Regions from separate parts of the Rhodoplanes sp. SY1 genome, predicted to be linked through region 1. Evidence: predicted binding sites of a transcription regulator. Region 1 holds the regulator's gene; the other holds the start of a gene.
What was found. The regulator HrcA, encoded in region 1, represses chaperone genes, less so after heat shock. The targets are predictions, from matches to a motif close to GTTAGCACTCNCNNNNNGNGAGTGCTAAC.
Positions count from the first base shown of each region.

Region 2: a site for HrcA is predicted at 5,206-5,234, ahead of groES (co-chaperone GroES). Genes of this name have one in related genera too.

Region 1 covers NZ_JBEOMB010000047.1:79,593-89,903, reverse strand. The annotation lists gene ABTU92_RS13535 (DNA translocase FtsK) at 1-949, opposite strand, end outside; gene ABTU92_RS13530 (aminotransferase class I/II-fold pyridoxal phosphate-dependent enzyme) at 1,012-2,241, opposite strand; gene hemW (radical SAM family heme chaperone HemW) at 2,415-3,602, opposite strand; gene rdgB (RdgB/HAM1 family non-canonical purine NTP pyrophosphatase) at 3,607-4,254, opposite strand; gene rph (ribonuclease PH) at 4,409-5,122, opposite strand; gene hrcA (heat-inducible transcriptional repressor HrcA) at 5,384-6,457, shown strand; gene grpE (nucleotide exchange factor GrpE) at 6,583-7,338, shown strand; gene ABTU92_RS13500 (hypothetical protein) at 7,414-8,448, opposite strand; gene ABTU92_RS13495 (hypothetical protein) at 8,562-8,792, opposite strand; gene ABTU92_RS13490 (glutamate-5-semialdehyde dehydrogenase) at 9,124-10,311, shown strand, end outside.
Region 2 covers NZ_JBEOMB010000059.1:67,854-78,164, reverse strand. The annotation lists gene ABTU92_RS16270 (chemotaxis protein) at 180-851, shown strand; gene ABTU92_RS16265 (tripartite tricarboxylate transporter substrate binding protein) at 1,166-2,155, shown strand; gene ABTU92_RS16260 (GNAT family N-acetyltransferase) at 2,546-2,980, opposite strand; gene ABTU92_RS16255 (hypothetical protein) at 3,011-3,562, opposite strand; gene ABTU92_RS16250 (peptidoglycan-binding domain-containing protein) at 3,954-4,652, shown strand; gene ABTU92_RS16245 (hypothetical protein) at 4,873-5,001, shown strand; gene groES (co-chaperone GroES) at 5,299-5,595, shown strand; gene groL (chaperonin GroEL) at 5,691-7,328, shown strand; gene ABTU92_RS16230 (ABC transporter ATP-binding protein/permease) at 7,476-9,221, opposite strand; gene ABTU92_RS16225 (TRAP transporter substrate-binding protein) at 9,533-10,311, shown strand, end outside.

The DNA of each region.
Region 1 (10,311 bases):
GCTCCTCCTCGATCTCGTCCTCGGCCTCCGGCGCGTCGGCCGCGTCGAAGGGCGGCGTCTCGTCGTAGGCGCGCCGCTCGGCGACCTCGCCGGTGTCGCCGTCGAAACGCGGCTCGCGGCGCTCGAAGGTGCGGTGGTCGATGTCGGGCGCGCGCGTCGTCTTCGCCAGCGCGATGCCGGCCAGGACGCCGTGGCGGGCGAGCCGCAGCGCCCGCGCCTTCAGGCTGAGCAGCGAATGGACCACGAAGCCGAGCGAGATCGAGGCGCGGTCGCGCCCGGAGTCGTCGTCATCGTCCGTCTCGGGGTCGGCGGCCGGCGGCGGCGGCGGGGCGGCCTTCTTCGGGGCCGGCTTGGCCTTGGCGACCGGCGCGTCGGGATCGGCCTCGGCGAAACCGACGCCGCTGGCGAACAGCAGCGCCGCGATCGCGAGCGTGCCGTAGAGCGCGGCCAGGACCGTGGTGCCGGTGCCGGACGGCAGCAGCGACGCCGGGCCGCGCACCAGAAAATCGCCGATGACGCCGCCGAGCCCGCTCGGCAGCGGCCAGGCGGCGCTGCGCGGCAGGCAGGCGATGAAGCCGGCGGCGAGCGGCGCGCCGAGCGCCCAGGCGAGCACCCGCCACCGCTCGCGATCGAACCGGCGCAGATGGGCGAGCCGCCAGCCCCAGGCGGCGACGGGGCCGACCAGCGCCAGGGTGGCGAGGCCGAACAGCTGCATGAACAGGTCGGCCGCGATGGCGCCGGGGGCGCCGAGCAGATTCCGCACCGGCGCCGCTGTGGCGTGGCTGAGGCTCGGATCCTTCACCGACCAGGTGACGAGCGCCGCCGTGCACAGCATGGCGAGGCCGACCAGCACGAGCCCGACGAGCTGGCGGACGCGCCGCTCCAGCCCCACCCGGAGCTCGTCCGGCAGCAGGGTCGCCGCTCCGACTCGGCGCTGCAGTGCGGGCATTGCGTCCCCGTGTCTGCCCGGGCGGCCGCGGAATGCGGCCGCCGTGTCTCAAAATCCCGAGCTCAGCCCAGCACGGCGACGAGGCGGTGCAGCGCCTCGGCCGTGGTCTCCTCGTTCTGAACCATCGCGAGCCGGATGTAGTCGGCCCCCGGATTGGACCCGTCGGCCTGGTCGCGCGCGATGTAGCGGCCCGGCAGCACGCGCACGCCGGCGTCCCGCCACAGCTTCAGCGTCACGGCCTCGCTGCCGCCGAGCGCGGCGACGTCGAGCCACAGATAGAAGCCGCCGGCGGGGCGCACATAGCCCCAGCGATCGCCGACGATCTGGTCGGCGAGGTCGAATTTTCGCGCGTAGAGCCGGCGGTTCTCTTCCACATGGTCCTCGTCCGCGTAGGCAGCGGCGGCCACGGCCTGGGCGACGCCCGGCACCTGCGGGGCCGCGACGTTGCGCAGATCGAGGAACTTTTGCAGGAACGCCGCGTCGCCGGCCGCGAAGCCGACGCGCAGGCCGGGCAGGTTCGAGCGCTTCGACAGCGACTGGAACACCACCGCGTTGGAGAAGTCGGCACCGGCCGCCTGGAGAATCCCGGGCGGTGCGTCGCGCGTATATATCTCCGAGTAGCACTCGTCGGCGAAGACGAGAAAACCGTGCTTGCGGGCGAGCGCCAGCAGGCGGGCCAGGTAGTCGAGATCGGCGACGGCGCCCTGCGGGTTGGCCGGCGAGGCGATGTAGAGTGCCACGGTGCGGGCGAGCAGCGCGTCGTCGAGCGCGTCGAGGTCGGGCAGGAAGCCGTTCTGCTTCCAGGCCGGCATGTAGACGACGTCGCAGTCGGCCGCCGTGCCGCCGGCCGGATAGGCGGCGTAGAACGGGTTCGGCACCAGGATGGCGGGCTTGCCGGGCAGCGGGCCGCGCCGCGCCTCGACCCAGCGCTTCGCCGCGATGGCGCCGAGAAACAGGCCCTCCCGCGTGCCGCACAGGACCAGCACCTCGCTCGCCGCGTCGACGGCGCGCGGCAGGCCGTAGCGGCGCGTCAGCCAGCCGGCGGCGGCCTCGCGGAAAGAATCCGTGCCCTTGCCGGCCGGGTAGCGGCCGAGCGAGGCGAGATCGGCGACGAGCGCGTCCTTCACGAAGGGCGGGATCGGATGCTGCGGCTCGCCGATCGACAGGTTGATGGGCGCCTGCGCCGGCACGACGCCCGCGAGCAGCTCGGTGAGCCGCACGAAGGGCGAGCGGGTTTCGGGCGGCCTCGCGGGCGAGGCCGAGGGCGCACTGGCGGCGGAGGTCATGGACATCGGATCGTGCGGCTCGTGGGCGGGCGCGCCGGACGGCGCAGCCACGTCGGGGTGAAGCTTAGAGGGGGCGAGGTTAAGGCGCGATTAACCATCGACCGTCAAGGGCCGGACGCAGCGGGGGATAGGGTCGGAAAGTCGCCATAGGAGGCGCGGCAGCCGGCGCCGGCGCGCGTCTAGGCCGCGAGATCCGCCACCACGGCGTCGAGCACCGGGAAGCCGGAGCGGGTGACGCGCAGCCGGCCGTTCGGCATCGTCTCGACGAAGCCGTAGGACATGAGGTCGGCGATGCGGGCCGGGTCGAGCGGGCGGCCGGCGATCTTTTCGAACCGCTTCGGGTCGATGCCTTCGGTGAGCCGCAGCCCCATCAGCAGGAACTCGTCGGCCTGCTCGGGCCGCGTCACCGCCTCGTCGACCACCAAGCCGTGCCCGTGGTCCTCGACATTGGCCAGCCACGCCTCGGGGCGCTTCTCGGTCGCCGTGGCGAAGCGGCCGCCGGCGGCGTCGAGCAGGCGGCCATGGGCGCCCGGGCCGATGCCGGCATATTCGCCGTAGCGCCAGTAGACGAGGTTGTGCCGGCACTCGGCCCCCGGGCGGGCGTGGTTCGACACCTCGTAGGCCGGCAGGCCGGCCGCGGCACAGACCTCCTGGGTGATGTCGAACAGATGCCGCGCCACCGTGTCGCCCGGCACGGCGAGCTTGCCGGCCCGCTCCAGCGCCTCGAACGGCGTGTCGGGCTCGATGGTGAGCTGGTAGAGCGACAGATGCTCGGCCGCCTCGGCGATGGCGCGGCGCAGCTCGGACGCCCACGCCGCCACGCCCTGGCCCGGGCGGGCATAGATCAGATCGAACGAGTAGCGGTCGAAGATTTTTCGCGCCGTGCCGACCGCCGCCATGGCTTCTGCGGCCGTGTGAAGCCGGCCCAGCGCCTTTAGCGAATCATCGTCCAATGCTTGGACGCCAAGTGAAACCCGGTTCACTCCCGCCGTGCGAAACCCGCGGAACCGCTCCGCCTCGACCGAGGTCGGGTTGGCCTCGAGCGAGATCTCGGCGTTCGGCGCCACGGTCCAGTGCCTCGCGATGGCGTCGAGCACGGCGCCGACCGTCTCCGGCTTCATCAGCGAGGGCGTGCCGCCGCCGAAGAAGATGGTCGACACGGTGCGGCGCCCGATCCGCTCCGCCGTGGTGGCGATCTCGGTCGCGAAGGCGCGGGCGAAGCGGTCCTGCTCCACGGCGACATGGCGGACATGGCTGTTGAAGTCGCAATACGGGCACTTCGACAGGCAGAACGGCCAATGGACGTAGACCCCGAAGGGCACGTCCTCGCGGGGCTCGGTCACGCGATCCAGCACGGCGCGCTCCATGAGGTCAGCGTCGCTCAAGGCACGCCTCCGCCAGCATCACGAAGGCGCGGGCCCGATGCGAGAGGCCTTTTCCGATGGGCGGCAGGCCATGCTTCTCCTCGGCCGGCATCTCGCCGAAGGTTCGATCGTGGCCGTTGGGCAGGAACATCGGATCGTAGCCGAAGCCGAGGGTTCCGCGCGGCGGCCACACCAGCACGCCGTCGACACGCGCGAGAAAATCCTCGCGGTGGCCGTCCGGCCAGGCGAGGCACAGGGCGGAGACGAAATGGGCGCGGCGCTGCGCGGGCGCCGTCGCGCCGCGCTCGACGAGCTTCGCGTGGATGTCGGCCATCGCCCGGGGAAAGTCCTTGTCCGGGCCGGCCCAGCGGGCCGAGTGGATGCCGGGCGCCCCGTCGAGCGCGTCGACCACGAGTCCGGAGTCGTCCGAGAAGGCCGGCAGGCCGGTCGCGTGGGCTGCCGCCGCCGCCTTGATGTGGGCGTTCTCGACGAAGGTCGTGCCGGTCTCGTCGGGCTCCGGCAGGCCGAGCTCGCCGGCCGACACGGCCTCGATGCCGTAGGGTGCCAAGAGCTCGCGCATCTCGCGCAGCTTGCCGGCATTATGGGTCGCGACGACCAGCCGGCCGGTCAGCACACGATGCGCCGTCTCGCTCATCGGACGCCCGGCGATCTGTTCGGCGTCATTCCGGGGCGCACCGAAGGTGCGAACCCGGAATCCAGCCAGGAGCACCGAATCCGCGGCTGGATTCCGGGTTCGGCGCGGTGCGCCGCCCCGGAATGACCGACCCGGATATCCGCCCGATCCGATCTCACATCACCGCCATTTTCTGCAGCTCGACCAGCCGGCCGACGCCCTTGCGGGCGAGCGCCAGCAGGCTGAGGAACTGGGCCTCGCTGAACGGCTCGCGCTCTGCCGTGCCCTGGATCTCGACGATGCCGCCGTTGCCGGTCAGCACGAAGTTGGCGTCGGTGTCGGCCTGCGAGTCCTCGGCATAGTCGAGGTCGAGCACGGCGAGGCCGTTGTGGACGCCGCACGACACCGCCGCGACGTGATCGCGCAAGACCTCGCCGCGCAGCATGTCGCGCGCCTTCATCCAGGCGAGGCAGTCGTGCAGGGCCACCCAGGCGCCCGTGATCGAGGCCGTGCGGGTGCCGCCGTCGGCCTGGATGACGTCGCAGTCGACCGTGATCTGGCGCTCGCCGAGCGCCTCGAGGTCGAGGACGGCGCGCAGCGAGCGGCCGATCAGCCGCTGGATCTCGACGGTGCGGCCCGACTGCTTGCCGGCCGCGGATTCGCGCCGGGTGCGCTCCGAGGTGGCGCGCGGCAGCATGCCGTACTCGGCCGTCACCCAGCCGCGCGCCTGGCCCTTGAGCCACGGCGGCAGGCGGTCCTCCAGGGTGGCGGTGACCAGCACATGGGTGTCGCCGAACTTCACGAAGCAGGAGCCCTCGGCATACTTCACCACGGCGCGTTCGAGCGAGACGGCACGCAGCTCGTCGGGCTGGCGGTGGCTCGGACGCATGGACGGCTCCTCGGGCGAAGCGACGGAACGGACGGCGAGGTCGCCGGGGACGGGTCGCTGTGGGCATGGCGCGATCGGCCGCGCGGCGGCGCCGCGGGCGAAACGATCGCGGCTCGCTTTTAGGTCGCCGGACCCCGGGCGGCAAGGGCCGGCTGTCCGCGGTCCCCGGTCGCGATCGCCCGGCGGCTTGCGCTCCCCCGGGCCGAGGGACAAATCTGGAGGCCGAACCCGTCAGTCCCGCGCGAGCCCGAGCCAAGCCCCGTGTCCCAGGACCTTCCGATCGGCGCCAGCCCCAGCCTCGTCCAGCTCAACGAGCGCTCCCGCGAGATCTTTCGCGGGATCGTCGACAGCTATCTCGCCACCGGCGAGCCGGTGGGATCGCGCAACCTCGCGCGGCTGATCCCGATGACGCTGTCGCCCGCCTCGGTGCGCAACGTCATGCAGGACCTGGAGCAGGCGGGCCTCATCTACGCCCCGCACACCTCGGCCGGCCGGCTGCCGACCGAGTTCGGGCTGCGCTTCTTCGTCGACGCGCTGATGCAGGTCGGCGACCTGCCGGAGGACGAGCGCCGCTCGATCGAGGCCCAGGTGGCGGGCGCCGGCCGCTCCATGGAGGGCGTGCTCACCGAGGCCTCGACCATGCTGTCGGGCCTCACCCGGGCCGCCGGCGTGGTGCTCACCACCAAGGCGAACGCCCGCCTCAAGCACATCGAGTTCGTCCGGCTGGAGCCGACCCGGGCGCTGGTGGTGCTGGTCGCCGAGGACGGCCAGGTGGAGAACCGCATCCTCGACCTGCCGCCCGGCCTGCCGAGCTCCGCCCTGGTCGAGGCGACCAACTTTCTCAACCGCCACATCCGCGGCCAGACGCTTCTGGACGCCCGCACGGCGCTCGAGCAGGCGCTCGCCGCCGGCAAGGCCGAGCTCGACGCGCTCACGCAAAAGATCGTCGCGGCCGGGCTCGCCAGCTGGTCGGGCGGCGACGGCGACGACCGCAAGCTGATCGTGCGCGGCCACGCGCATCTCCTGGAGGACCTGCACGCGCTGGAGGACCTCGAGCGGGTGCGCCAGCTGTTCGACGAGCTGGAGACCCAGCGCGGCCTCGTCGACCTGCTCGGCCGGGCCGAATCGGCGGAGGGCGTGCGCATCTTCATCGGCTCGGAGAACAAGCTGTTCTCGCTGTCGGGCTCGTCGACCATCATCGCGCCCTACCGCGACAGCACCGGCCGCATCGTCGGCGTCATCGGCGTGATCGGCCCGACCCGCCTCAACTACGCCCGCGTCGTCCCGATGGTCGACTACACGGCCCGCGTGATCGGCCGGATGCTCGGGGGGTGAGCCCCCGCCGGCGGTGCGCCTCCCGCGCGGCCGGCCCGGCCCGCGGCCGAAATCCTTGATTTCCCCGCGCGGCGGCCCGATATGCGGGGGCGAAACCGGATCAACGTACAGACGGACGGATCGCCATGACCGACGACAAGGCCGGCGCCGCGCCCGCCCACGAGGCGACGAGCGCGAGCGCCCCGGAGACCGCTGCGGCCAGTGCCGCCTATGCCGCGACGGCGGCGAAGGCCGAGGCCGCGGCCGGCCCGCAAAATCCTGCCGGGCAAAATCCTTCGGGGCAAAACCCCTCGGGTCAGGATCCCGCCGCCGGGCAAAACCCGGGCGTGGACGTCGCGGCGCTCGCCAAGGAGGCCGCCGAGCACAAGGACCGGCTGCTGCGCACGCTGGCCGAGATGGAGAATCTGCGCCGGCGCACCGAGCGCGAGGTCGCCGACGCCCGCACCTACGGCATCTCGGGCTTCGCCCGCGACATGCTCGCCGTCGCCGACAATCTCCGCCGCGCCCTGGAGGCGGTGAGCGCCGAGAGCCGCGACACGCTGCCGGCGCCGGTGAAGAGCTTCCTCGAAGGCGTCGAGCTGACCGAGCGCGAGCTCCTGAAGGCTTTCGAGCGCAACGGGGTGAAGAAGTTCGACCCGCAGGGCCAGAAGTTCGACCCCAACGTTCACCAGGCGATGTTCGAGATTCCGGATCAGACGACCCCGAACGGCACCGTCGTCCAGGTCGTCCAGGCCGGCTACATGATCGGCGAGCGGGTGCTGCGCCCCGCCTTGGTCGGCGTGTCGAAGGGCGGCCCGAAGGTCGCCCCCGGCGGGGCGGCCGGCGAAGCGACGGCCCCGGCCGCCGGCGAGGGTCTCCCGCCCGGCGGCACCACGACCTGATCGGACGGACGTTTCGCCCCACGGCGCCGAACGTCGCTCGGCTCGGCGCCGCGCGCCGGCGCGGCTGGCCCGGCCTCAGCCGCGCGGATTGACCCCGTCGCGCACGGCACGGAAGCGCGGGAAGGCGTTCGACCAGGCGTCGTCGCGGGCGACCCCGAGGATGCGCAGATAGGCGCCGGAGCCGAAACGGATCCACTGAACGAGCTTGATCGTCGCGTCGGTCTTCGGATCCTTGCCCTCCGCCATCACCTGGTGGGTGTTGGCGCTGCCGCCGCCGAGCCGCAGCATCTCGGCGTTGACCACCCGCAGATCCTTGTAGCCGCCGAAGCCGGCCAGCAGGTTGCGGGCGAAGGTGTCGCGCGCCGCCGTCTCCTCCGGCCCGCCGCGGCCGACCGAGACCAGCATCATGGGCTGCTCGGTGGCGTCCAGCGTGTCCTTCGGCCCCTCGGTCAGCACCGCGCCGGCGCCGCCGATGACCCGCACCGGCCGCATGCCGGAGAGCTCGTCGATCCGGATCGGCAGCAGGCTCAGCTGCTCCTCGATCGGCACCGCGTCGCGCCGCGCGACCGACGCCAGCATGCTGCGCACCGCCGCGTCCGGATAGGTCTTGGCGGCGTCCTCCGGCACCTGGACGACGACCAGGGCGGCGGCCTCGCCGGCCGGCGCCACCAGGATCCACTTGCGGACCTTCTTGCCGTCCGCCTCCTGGCGACCGGCCACCAGGGTGCCCTCGCCGCCGGCCGGGAAGCTCTCGCGCGTCTCCTCGACGATGCCCTGCTTCTTGATGCGGTCGCGGGAGATCTGCTTGGCCGTGTCGGCGAGGCTCTGGCCCGTCACCTCCAGCATCAGCACCGAGGCGCCGGTGTCGTCGTCCTCGAAGCCTGGAAACTTCTCGCTCGCCTTGAGGCTGCCGGTGGGGACGAGGCCGAGCTTGAGGCCGGGCGGATAGACCGGATCGGCGGCCCGGGCCGTCGTCGTCAGCGGGCCGGCGAGCACGACCAGCGAGGCCAGCGCGAGGCCCAGCGCGGCGGCGCGGGCGGTGCGCGAGCCACGCTCTCGCGCCCGATGCTCGCACGGACCTTGCGCACGCAGACGACGCTCTCGGATCATGGCGCTTCCCTCGTCCGGCGCGGCGGCCGCCGCCCGGGTCGGGAACAGATGTCAGCGCAATGCGGCGCGGTTCGGGCAGGCCGAGATGCGTCGCGGCGCCGCGGGTGCGCGCCTCAGGCCGGGGCGGTCGGGGCGCGGCGGCGGCGCGGCCCGCCGGCCACCGGCGTGTTCGGCATCGGACCGTCCGGCGACGCGGCGTTCGACCCGAGGTCGTAGCGCCGGCCGTTCGGCATCACCAGATAACGTGACACCACCCGCAGCGTGCCGTGCCGATCCGGCTCGCCTTCGACGACCAGGCGGGTGCCGACCGGAAACCGGCGGGGCAGGCGCTGCTTCGGCGTCATGGCGACCTCCGGGACCGACGAATGTGGCCGGGTGGCTGGACTGGAGAGCGGACGACGGGTCGGCTCGGCGGGGACGGCTCGACCGAAGCGGTCCGATCGAGGCGGTCCGACCGAGCCGGTCCGATCGGATCGTGCGGGGCCGATCCGACCGAAACGCCAGTCTGCCCCGCGACGACGACGCGATGGCCCGCTTCGCAGCGGACCTTCCGGCATGCTAGGAAGGTGTCATGACAAAGGCATGTCGCCGATGAGCGCCACCCTGACGACGCCCGGATCCCGCGTGACCGAGTCCCGCGGGCCGGAGGGCCGGACCCCGGACCTGACCGCCGTGATGGCGGACATCGGGCGGCGCGCGCGTGCGGCCGCCGGGGCCGTCGCCCTGGCGAGCGCGATCGACAAGTCCGAGGCGCTGATCGCCATGGCCGAGGCGCTGCGCGCCGCGGCGCCGGAGATCCTGGCCGCCAATGCCGAGGACGTCAGCGAGGCGCGCAGCCGCGGCGCCACGGCGGCGCTGATCGACCGCCTCAAGCTCGACGAGAAGCGCGTCGCCGCGATGGCCGAGGGGATCGAGGTGGTCGCCGCGCTGGCCGACCCGGTCGGCGCCGTCATGGACGCCTGGACGCGGCCGAACGGCATGACGATCGAGCGCGTGCGGGTGCCGCTCGGCGTCATCGGCGTCATCTACGAGAGCCGGCCGAACGTCACGGCCGACGCCGGCGCGCTGTGCCTGAAGGCCGGCAACGCCGTGATCCTGCGCGGCGGCTCCGACAGCTTCCGCTCCTCGCGCGCCATTCATGCGGCCCTGGTCGAAGGGCTGCGCGCCGCCGACATGCCCGAGGACGCGATCCAGCTGGTGCCGACCCGCGACCGCGCCGCGGTCGGGCTGATGCTCGGCGGGCTCGACGGCACCATCGACGTGATCGTGCCGCGCGGCGGCAAGGATCTGGTCGCCCGGGTGCAGGCCGAGGCCCGCGTCCCGGTGTTCTCGCATCTCGACGGCAACTGCCACGTCTATGTCGACGCCGGCGCCGATCTGGCGATGGCGAAATCGATCCTGATGAACGCCAAGCTGCGGCGCACCGGCGTGTGCGGGGCGGCCGAGACCCTGCTGGTCGACCGCGCCGTCGCGGCGACCCATCTGGCGCCGCTCGTGACCATGCTGCTCGACGCCGGCTGCGAGGTGCGCGGGGACGCCGCGGCGCAGGCCGTCGATGCGCGTGTAAAGGCGGCGAGCGAGGCCGACTGGGCGACCGAGTATCTCGACGCCATCATCGCCGCCAAGGTGGTCGACGGCATCGACGAGGCGATCCGCCACGTCAACCGCTGGGGCTCCCACCACACCGACGCGATCGTCACGGCCGATCAGGCCGCGGCCGAGCGCTTCCTGGCCGAGGTGGACTCGGCCATCGTCCTGCACAACGCCTCGACCCAGTTCGCCGACGGCGGCGAGTTCGGGTTCGGGGCCGAGATCGGAATCGCCACCGGCCGGCTGCATGCCCGCGGCCCGGTCGGCGTCGAG
Region 2 (10,311 bases), on a different contig from region 1:
CCGGAAACGTGCACATCCGTCGCGTGAACCGGTCGTTAAAGAATGGTCCGGTAGAACGGTAAAGAACGCCTCGAATTACCGAAGCCTCCATGCAAACGCGCAAACTCTTTCGCATCGAGCAGGTCCGCCCCGTCGAAGAGATCGCGTTAGGTCTCATCGGATCGGCGGACGAGGTCGTCATGCCCGCCTCGGCGAACGACGCGGACGCCGCGTTGCGCCACCTCGAGGTGATCACCGAGATCCGCGGCGTGCGCGCCCTGATCGAGGGCCGCGCCACCGAGGCGCAGCAGACGCTCGAGAAGTTCCAGGCGCAGTTCAACGAGTTCCACAAGCTCAAGGCCGAGCTCGACGTGATCAGCGACGCGATCGTCGAGACCAAGCGCGAGCTGGCGACCATCCACGTCACCGGCTTCAACGGCCACGAGATGTCGCGGGTGGCGAACGAGCTCGACGCCGTCGTCGACGACACCGAGCGGGCCACCGAGGCGATCCTGGGCGCCGTCGAGGACATCGACAGCCGCGCCGACACGCTCGCCAATGCGCTCACCGACGAGACCCAGAAGGCGACGGCGCGTGAAATCCAGGACTGCGTGATCCGCATCTTCGAGTCCTGCAATTTCCAGGATCTCACCGGCCAGCGGATCAGCAAGGTGGTGGCAGCCCTCAAGTTCATCGAGGAGCACATCCGCCGCATGGAAGAGATCTGGGGCGGCATCGAGTCCTTCGGCGAATACGTGCCCGAGGTGGCGGCGCCCGAGGTCTCGGAGGAGGACAAGCTCCTCAACGGCCCCAAGCTCGAGGGCGACGCGGGCCACGTCTCCCAGAACGACATCGACGCGCTGTTCGACTGAGCCGGCTCGACCGGGCCGGTTCGACCGAGCCTGTGCGACCGAGCCTGTGCGACCCGGCGACCGCCTGGCGGAGTGGCCCGGCGCCTCGTCGCCTGCGATCTCCCGTGATCCCCTGCGATCTCCTGTGATCCCTTAGCACGCGGACGCCTCGCCGGCCGGGCGCGTTCGTGGTACCCGTGGATGAAAGGATCGGCCGTCACAACGATCCATCACACGGGAGGAAGTCCATGAACGCTCGCCGGCGTGCTCTCGCCCTGTTGCCTCGCGTCCTGTTGCCTCGCGTCCTGTTGCCTCGCGTCCCGTCTTTCCGCGTGCTGTCGTCTCGTCTGCTGGTGTCCGGCCTCGCCGGAGCCGTTCTTCTCGCAATCGCAGCATCACCGAGCGGGCCGGCCGCGGCGCAGGACTATCCGGCACGGCCGGTGCGCATGATCGTGCCGTTCGGCGCCGGCGGCCCGGCCGACGTGTTCGCCCGCGCGCTGGCGCAGCATCTCTCCGAGACGACGAAGCAGTCCTTCGTGGTGGAGAACCGGCCCGGCGCCGGCGCCATCATCGGCACCGACATGGTCGCGAAGTCGCCGGCCGACGGTTACACGCTGCTCGTGATGTCGAACACCCACACGACGAACGAGTCGCTGATCCCCAACAAGCCGTTCGAGCTGATGCGGGACTTCGTCGCGGTGGCGCCGATCAACTCGTCCGACCTGCTGATGGTGGTGAACAACGCCGTGCCGGCCAAGACGCTCGCCGAGTTCATCGCGCTCGCCAAGCAGAAGCCCGGCGGCCTGAACTACGCCTCGTCGGGGCCGGGCACGCCGTATCACATGGCCGGAGAGCTGTTCAAGGCGATGAGCGGCACCGACATCGTGCATGTGCCGCACAAGGCGTCGGGCGAGGCCCGCAACGCCGTGATGGGCGGCCATGTGCAGATGATGTTCGACGCCATCACGACGATGCGCAGCAACGCCGAGGCCGGCCAGGTGCGCGCGCTCGCCACCACCGGAACGACGCGCTCGGCCCTAATGCCGAACGTGCCGACCGTCGCGGAGGCCGGCGTGCCGGGCTACGAGGCGACCATCTGGCTCGGCGTGATGGCGCCGGCCGGCACCCCCGCCGCGATCGTCGACCAGCTCAACGGCGCGATCCGGGCCGTGATCGCCAGGCCCGAGATCCGCGAGGCGTGGAGCCGCCAGGGCGCCGTGCCGATGGACATGGACCCGAAGGCGTTCGACGCCTATCTGCGCGCCGACATCGAGAAGTGGGCCAAGATCGTCAAGCTCGCCGGCCTCGGCGCCAAGACGGAGTAGCTGCGAAGGAGTGAAGAGAGGACGTGATCACTTTGCTTCGTTGAAGCCGACCTGATCACGTCGTCTGTTGGTGGCTGCGCGGGTCGCTCTCATCGCTGACGTGATCGTGCGTGGCTCACCCCCCTCCCTGTCCCTCCCCCACAAGGGGGGAGGGAACGCAGGAGGCGCGGCCACGGAGCCCCGGGAAAGCGATATCAGTTCGGTGGTGCGACCAGATGGGCGGGGCCCGCCACAGCCTGCTCCCTCCCCCCTTGTGGGGGAGGGATGGGGAGGGGGTGAGCCAAGCCCGTCGACAGTCGTGACGCGACGAAGAGGGGGTGAGCCAAGCCCGATGATGGTCGTGAGGCGCCGGGGCGCCGAAACACCCCCGTCACATCACCTCGCTCCGCCCTATCCCACCCTCTTCATCATCGGCGTGTCGGCGCCGGACGAGAGGCGCTCGGCGATCGCGGCCGGGACGGCGGTGGGCAGCACCGGCACGTAGCCGCGCTCGGCGAAGAAGGCGGCCTCGCCGCCGGCCGCCACCCACAGGGCGCGGCAGCCGAGCGCGACGGTCTCGCCCTCCAGCGCCTCGGCGATGGCGCCGCCGAGACCGCGATGGCGCAGCATCGGCAGGGTGACGATGCGCAGGAGCCCGTCGTCGCCGTGCACCTCGATGCCGCCGAAGCCGACCGGGACGTCGTTCTCCTCGAAGCGCCAGAAGTACCGTCCGGGCGCCGCGACGTCGTCGTGCGGCAGGCCGGCGCCCTTGAGCGCGGTCTTCAGCCCGTCGCGCTCGAACGGGGCGAGCGGCAACCAGAGGAGCTTGGGGTGCCCGGCATTCATGCGGGCCTCGTGGTCATGCAGGGTGGCGGATCAGCGGGCGGCGGCGGGAGCGGGACGCGGGGCGCGCGCCGTGGTGCCCTCGGCGCCGCAGCGCACCAGGATCATGGTGCCGTAGCGGCCGGCGACCTCCGGATCGACCCATTTGAGGATCAGCACGCGGCCGTCGAACGACACCACCTCGCGGTCGTCGGCATCGGGGGCGGCCGGGCTCGGGCCGATATAGCTCTTCCCGTCCGGTCCCGCCTTGAGCAGCATGTCCTGCACCTGCGGGCTGTCGTGGCCGAGCATCGACACGCCGGTCGAGGAGCGATTGATGACGAAGGGCAGCTTGCACTGGCCGCGCGCCGCCGCCTCGGTACGGGCGCGGTCCTCGGGCCGGTGATAGGCGGCGATGCCCCAGCGGCCGACGATCTCGTCCGGCCGGATGCTGGACGGCGGCGCCGCCGCCACCGGGGCGGGGCCGGGCTCCGGCGCCGACCCGCCGCCCGAGAACGACGGCAGCGTGCTCGCGCAGCCCGCGAGCGACGTCAGCGCGGCGGCGGCCGTCAATACGCGCGCGGCGCCCCGGAACGAACCCAGCATGACGATCTCCGACATCGATGCCCCACTCTGATCGGCGGAAGGGCTTGACGCAAGTGTGATTCATACCTCCGCCGCCGTCGCCGACCGGCCGTGCCGGCGCGCCCGCGAGCGTCGGGTTCGCGGAAGAACGCCCTCACCATGACGGCCCGAGATGGGCGTTTCGATGACCGCCGTCGGCTCCGATCGGCGTCCGGCTCCGGTGGCGGAGAACCAAGCTCGGTCCGGCGGCGGGATGGTCGCCGGCGACATCGGCCGAGATCGACGAGGTGAGCAGAACGATGTCGCCCGCCGCCGGTTGGCCCGGTGTCGGTTCCGCGCCTCGCGCACGGATGACGCCGGCCGGGCCCGGTGTCGGGACCGAACCCAACCAGAACACCTCCGGGAGACCTCGATGAAACGCATTCTTCTCGCGACGACCGTCCTCGCCCTGTCGCTGCCGGCCTATGCGCAGCAGCCCTCGCAGGGTCAGCAGGGCCAGCAGCCGTCCGGCCAATGGCAACAGGGCCAGCAGAGCGGCAAGGGGTCGGGCTCGAGCGACAAGGGGAGCGCGCACGATTCCGGCCGGCAGTCGTCGATGGACGGCGCCGGGCAGACCGCCGAGCGGCAGCCGATCTCGGTCGACGGGCTCAGCAAGGACCAGATCAGCCGCCTCCAGCAGGCGCTGAACGACAAGGGCTTCAGCTCCGGCGAGGTCGACGGCGTGTGGGGGCCGGACACCCGCTCGGCGCTGCAGAACTTCAAGCGCGACAAGGGCTATGCGTCCGCCGACGACCAGCTCGACCGGCGCGCGCTGTCGGATCTCGGCCTCGACATGGCCGAGTTCGGCGGCGATGCCGGGCAGGGCCAGTCGATGGGCACCACCGGGGCGGGCGGCTCGTCGACGGGCGGCGGTCCGACCTCGCAGGGCGGCCAGAGCGGCACCTCCGGGGAGAGCGGCTCGGGGATGAGCGGCGGCGCCTCCGGGTCCGATGCGTCCGGCTCGGGCGCGAGCGGTTCGGACGCGAGCGGCTCGGGCGCGAGCGGCTCCGGGACGGGCGGCTCCGGGATGTCCGGATCGGATACGGGCGGCTCGGGGTCCGGCAGCCGGTAACCGGATCGACGAGCACCCCCGTCGGGGCCGGTCCCCGACGCGCGAAGGCCGCGGCTCCGCCGCGGCCTTTTTTCTTTCTCGCTCGGCCGCCCTGTCGCACCGATCCCGGCCGTTCCGAAGAACGCCTTCCACGGCCGTATCCGGGGCAGTGGTTTCCGGGCCGGTCTGATGGTGCGCGTCGCCCCCCCGCGGCGGGCGTTCTCTCACTCGCCCGATCGGGTTGAGTTTTTCGCCGACCGTCGAGATCGAGCCGCTTCCACTGCCCGAGCCGGTGCGGGTGAGCGACCCGGATACGCTGGTGCCGCAGGACCATCCTGCGCGCTCGTCCCATCAGGTCATCGTCGAGTGACCGATCCGCGGGCAAGTCGTCCGCGGGTTGCCTGCCCGCGGCGGCCCGGCTAAGACGACGCCTGCGCCCTCGCGGGCCCGCCGGTCGCCGTCTCGCGACCGGCCCGGCGCATTAACCGCGCCGGCAGCCGCAACGCCCCGGCCTCGGTTTGGTTCCGGCCGGCGCCTTGACAGCCCGGAGCCGCCTCCCTATCTCCGGGCCGGGTCTGGCACTCGCGACACCGGAGTGCCAGCCGACAATCCCGAGTTTGCCAACGAAACCCCAGCCACCCGAGGTGGCGACGAGGATAGACAGTCCATGGCGAAGACCACGTTCCGCCCGCTGCACGATCGCGTCGTCGTGAAGCGCATCGAGGCCGAAGAGAAGACCGCCGGCGGCATCATCATCCCGGACACCGCCAAGGAGAAGCCGAGCCAGGGCGAGATCATCGCCGTCGGCCCGGGCGGCCGCGACGAGGCCGGCAAGCTGGTCCCGCTCGACCTCAAGGTCGGCGACCGCGTCCTGTTCGGCAAGTGGTCGGGCACCGAGGTGAAGCTCGACGGCGAGGACCTCCTGATCATGAAGGAGTCCGACATCATGGGCGTGATCGGCTGATCACCACGCCTTCCCGCCGGCCGCGCGGGGCGCGCGAGCGCGCTGCCCCCACGGCCCGGCGTTCCCCCGACTGACCCCAATTCGGAGCAATCGACATGGCTGCCAAGGACGTCCGCTTTTCCACCGACGCGCGCGACAAGATGCTGCGCGGCGTCGACCTGCTCGCCAACGCCGTGAAGGTGACGCTCGGCCCGAAGGGCCGCAACGTCGTCATCGAGAAGAGCTTTGGCGCCCCGCGCATCACCAAGGACGGTGTGACGGTGGCGAAGGAGATCGAGCTCGAGGACAAGTTCGAGAACATGGGCGCCCAGATGGTGCGCGAAGTGGCCTCGAAGACCAACGACCTCGCCGGTGACGGCACCACCACGGCCACGGTGCTCGCCCAGGCGATCGTCCGCGAGGGTGCCAAGTCGGTCGCGGCCGGCATGAACCCGATGGACCTGAAGCGCGGCATCGAGATCGCCGTGCAGGCGGTCGTGAAGGACATCGAGAAGCGCGCCAAGAAGGTCGGCTCGTCGGCCGAGGTCGCGCAGGTCGGCACCATCTCGGCCAACGGCGACAAGGGCGTGGGCGAGATGATCGCCGGCGCCATGCAGAAGGTCGGCAACGAGGGCGTCATCACGGTCGAGGAGGCCAAGGCGCTCGAGACCGAGCTCGAGGTCGTCGAGGGCATGCAGTTCGACCGCGGCTACCTCTCGCCGTACTTCATCACCAATGCCGAGAAGATGACGGCCGACCTCGAGGACGCCTACATCCTCCTGCACGAGAAGAAGCTGTCGGGCCTGCAGGCCATGCTGCCGGTGCTCGAGGCCGTGGTGCAGTCGGGCAAGCCGCTCGTCATCATCGCCGAGGACGTCGAGGGCGAGGCGCTGGCCACGCTCGTCGTCAACAAGCTGCGCGGCGGCCTCAAGGTCGCGGCCGTGAAGGCGCCGGGCTTCGGTGATCGCCGCAAGGCGATGCTCGAGGACATCGCGATCCTCACCGGCGGCCAGGTGATCTCCGAAGACCTCGGCATCAAGCTCGAGAACGTCACGGTGCAGATGCTCGGCCGGGCCAAGAAGGTCCTGATCGAGAAGGAGAAGACCACGATCGTCGACGGCGCCGGCAAGAAGGCCGACATCGAGGCGCGCGTCGGTCAGATCAAGGCGCAGGTCGAGGAGACCACCTCGGACTACGACCGTGAGAAGCTCCAGGAGCGTCTGGCGAAGCTCGCCGGCGGCGTCGCGGTGATCCGCGTCGGTGGCGCCACCGAGATCGAGGTGAAGGAGAAGAAGGACCGCGTCGAGGACGCCCTCAACGCGACCCGCGCGGCCGTCGAGGAAGGCATCGTCCCGGGCGGCGGCGTCGCGCTGCTGCGCGCCAAGGCCTCGGTCGGCAAGATCAAGAACGACAATGCCGACGTCCAGGCCGGCATCAACATCGTGCTGAAGGCGCTCGAGGCGCCGATCCGGCAGATCGTCGAGAACGCCGGCGTCGAGGGCTCGATCGTGGTCGGCAAGATCCTCGAGAACAAGTCGGAGACGTTCGGCTTCGACGCGCAGACCGAGAAGTATGTCGACCTCGTCGAGGCCGGCATCATCGATCCGGCCAAGGTGGTGCGCACCGCGCTCCAGGACGCCGCCTCGATCGCCGGCCTGCTGGTCACCACCGAGGCGATGGTCGCCGAGCTGCCGAAGGACAAGCCGGCCCCGGCGATGCCGCACGGCGGCGGCATGGGCGGCATGGACTTCTGATCGGCCGCTCCTGATCGGCAGACCTGATCACCAGACGACGAAGGGCCGCCGAAAGGCGGCCCTTTTTTCATCGCCTTTCATCGCCGCTCTTCATCGGAGCGGGCGAGGCCTTCGAGCCCCGCGAACGCAGTTGTTACTACCGCCGCCTCACTGCGCCGGCGCCAGATCCCGCTCGCGAATCGTGTGGCCGTCGCCGTCGCGCTCCAGCACCAGGCGGCGGTCGTGCAGGGCGTCGAGCGTCGAGCGGTGGCCGATCGACACCAGCGCCGTGCCGGGCAGTCTTTCGCGCAACAGCCGATAGAGGGCCGCCTCCGACGGCTCGTCGAGCGACGCCGTCGCCTCGTCGAGGAACAGATAGTCGGGCGCGTGCAGGATGGCGCGGGCGATGGCGAGACGCTGCTGCTCGCCGAGCGACAGCATGCGGGCCCAATGGGCGTCCTCGTCGAGCCGCGGCACCAGCCCGCCGAGCCCGACCGCTACGAGGACCTCGGCGACCCGCTCCCGCGCGAACCGCTCCGGCTCGGCCGGGTACGCGACCGCGGCGGCGAGCGGGCCGACCGGCAGATACGGCTTCTGCGGCAGGACCATCACGGTCTTGCCGTCCGGCACCGCGATGTCGCCGTCGCCGAACGGCCAGATGCCGGCGAGCGCCCGGAACAGGGTCGACTTGCCCGAGCCCGACGGGCCATTGACCAGCACGCGCGCCCCGGCCGGCAGATCGAGGTCGGCGGCCGTCACCAACGGCCGCCCGTTCGGCAGCCGCACGTCGAGCGCCGCGGTCGCGATGCCGCCGGCCTCCGGGCGCGGCGTCACCGCGATCGTCTCCGGCGTCCGGGTCGCGGCTCGGCCCGCCGCGATCGCGGCGTCGAAGCCGTCGAGCCGGTCGACCACCGCCTTCCATTCGGCGATCGACCGGTAGGACGTGATGAAGAAGGACAGCGCCGTCTGCACGCTGCCGAAGGCCGAGGCCGTCTGCATCAGCCCGCCGAGATTGACGACGCCGGCGAAATAGGCCGGCGACACGACGACGAACGGGAACACGGTCGAGATCTGGCCGTAGCCGGCCGTGAAGAAGGTGAGCTTCTTCTGCCGCGTCATGATGGCGAACCAGTTGCCCATCAGGGCGCCGAAGCGATCGAGCAGCCGGGCCTTCTCGGCGCTCTCGCCGCCGAGCAGCGCGATCTGCTCGCCGTTCTCGCGCACCCGCACCAGGCTGAAGCGGAAATCGGCCTCGTAGCGCTGCTGGCGGAAGTTCAGCGGGATCAGCGGCCGGCCGATCAGATGGGTGAGCGTGGTGCCGACGACCGCCCACAGGAGGGCGGCCCAGACCAGATAGCCCGGGATGTCCCACGTGCTGCCGCCGAGATGAAGCGGTGCCCGCGCCGACAGGCCCCACAGGATGGCGACGAACGACACCAGCGTGACGACCGCGTTGAGGAGCCCGAGCCCGATGGTGAGGCCGCGATCGATGAACTGGTTGATGTCCTCGGCGATGCGCTGGTCCGGATTGTCGGCCGAGTCGCCGAGGAGCTGCATGCGGTAGTGGTTGGCGTCGGCGAGCCAGTGCGACAGATAGCGGCTCGTCATCCAGCGCCGCCAGCGGATCTGCAGCCACTGGTTCAGATAGAGCTGATAGACGGCGAGCACGATGAAGGCGGCCGCCAGCGCACAGAAGAACAGGAGCTCGGACACGAAGGTGTCCCAGCTGCGCTCCTGCAGGGCGTTGTAGAAGCGGTTGTTCCATTGGTTGATCATCACCGTGATGGCGACGATGGCGAGCTCGATGGCGACGACGGCGGCGAGCAGGCCGCGGCCCGCCCAGCGGTCCTCGGAGCGGAAGTAAGGTGCGGCGAGGCGCCACACGACGGCGAGGGACGAGGTCAGGCGGGACACGAGGCGCTCCAGTGGCGGCGGCGCGCCGGCGGGACCGGCGGCGAACGGCCGCCTCAATCGCGGCGAAACCGGGCGTTTTCACGTCCCCGCGGTCGCCCCGGCGGCCGGTCCGACAGTACGATCGGGATCCGGGATTTCGCCTAAAGTTCGATACCTTCGCCCTTGAGGTTGCGACGGGAACCGGCCACACTGCCGCCCAACCGGCAGCACCCGCATGTCGGAGCACGAGCGGTCCACGCTCCAAGAACACCTGACAAGGACGGCCCGAGAACGAGGCTGTTCGCCAACGACTTTTTGGAGGAAACGCAGTCATGTCCCGCCCGGATTCCCGCCACCCGTCCGTCCGCACGTCGCCCGACCACGTCGAGGCGACCACCGCGAAAGCCGCGACGCGGCGCAAGTTCCTGCTGACCGCCGGCGCCGCCGGCGCCGCCGCCACGGTCGCGGCCCCGGCCGTCGCCCAGTCGAGCGGCCCGATCACCATGCGCTGGCAGAGCACGTGGCCCTCGAAGGACATATTCCACGAATACGCCCTCGACTTCGCCAAGAAGGTCAACGACATGACCGGTGGCGACCTGAAGATCGAGGTGCTGCCGGCGGGCGCCGTGGTGCCGGCCTTCGGCCTGCTCGAGGCGGTGTCGAAGGGCACGCTCGACGGCGGCCACGGCGTGATGGTCTATCACTACGGCAAGCAGACCGCGCTCGCCCTGTGGGGCTCCGGCCCGGGCTTCGGCATGGACGCCAACATGCTGCTCGCCTGGCACAAGTACGGCGGCGGCAAGGAGCTGCTCGCCAAGCTCTACGACTCGATCGGCGCCAACGTGGTGTCGTTCCCCTACGGCCCGATGCCGACCCAGCCGCTCGGCTGGTTCAAGAAGCCGGTCGCCAAGGTCGACGACATGAAGGGCCTGAAGTTCCGCACCGTCGGCATCTCGATCGACGTGTTCCAGGGCCTCGGCATGGCCGTCAACGCGCTGCCCGGCGGCGAGATCGTCTCGGCCATGGACCGCGGCCTCCTGGACGCGGCCGAGTTCAACAACGCCTCCTCGGACCGGGTGCTCGGCTTCCCGGACGTGTCCAAGGTCTGCAT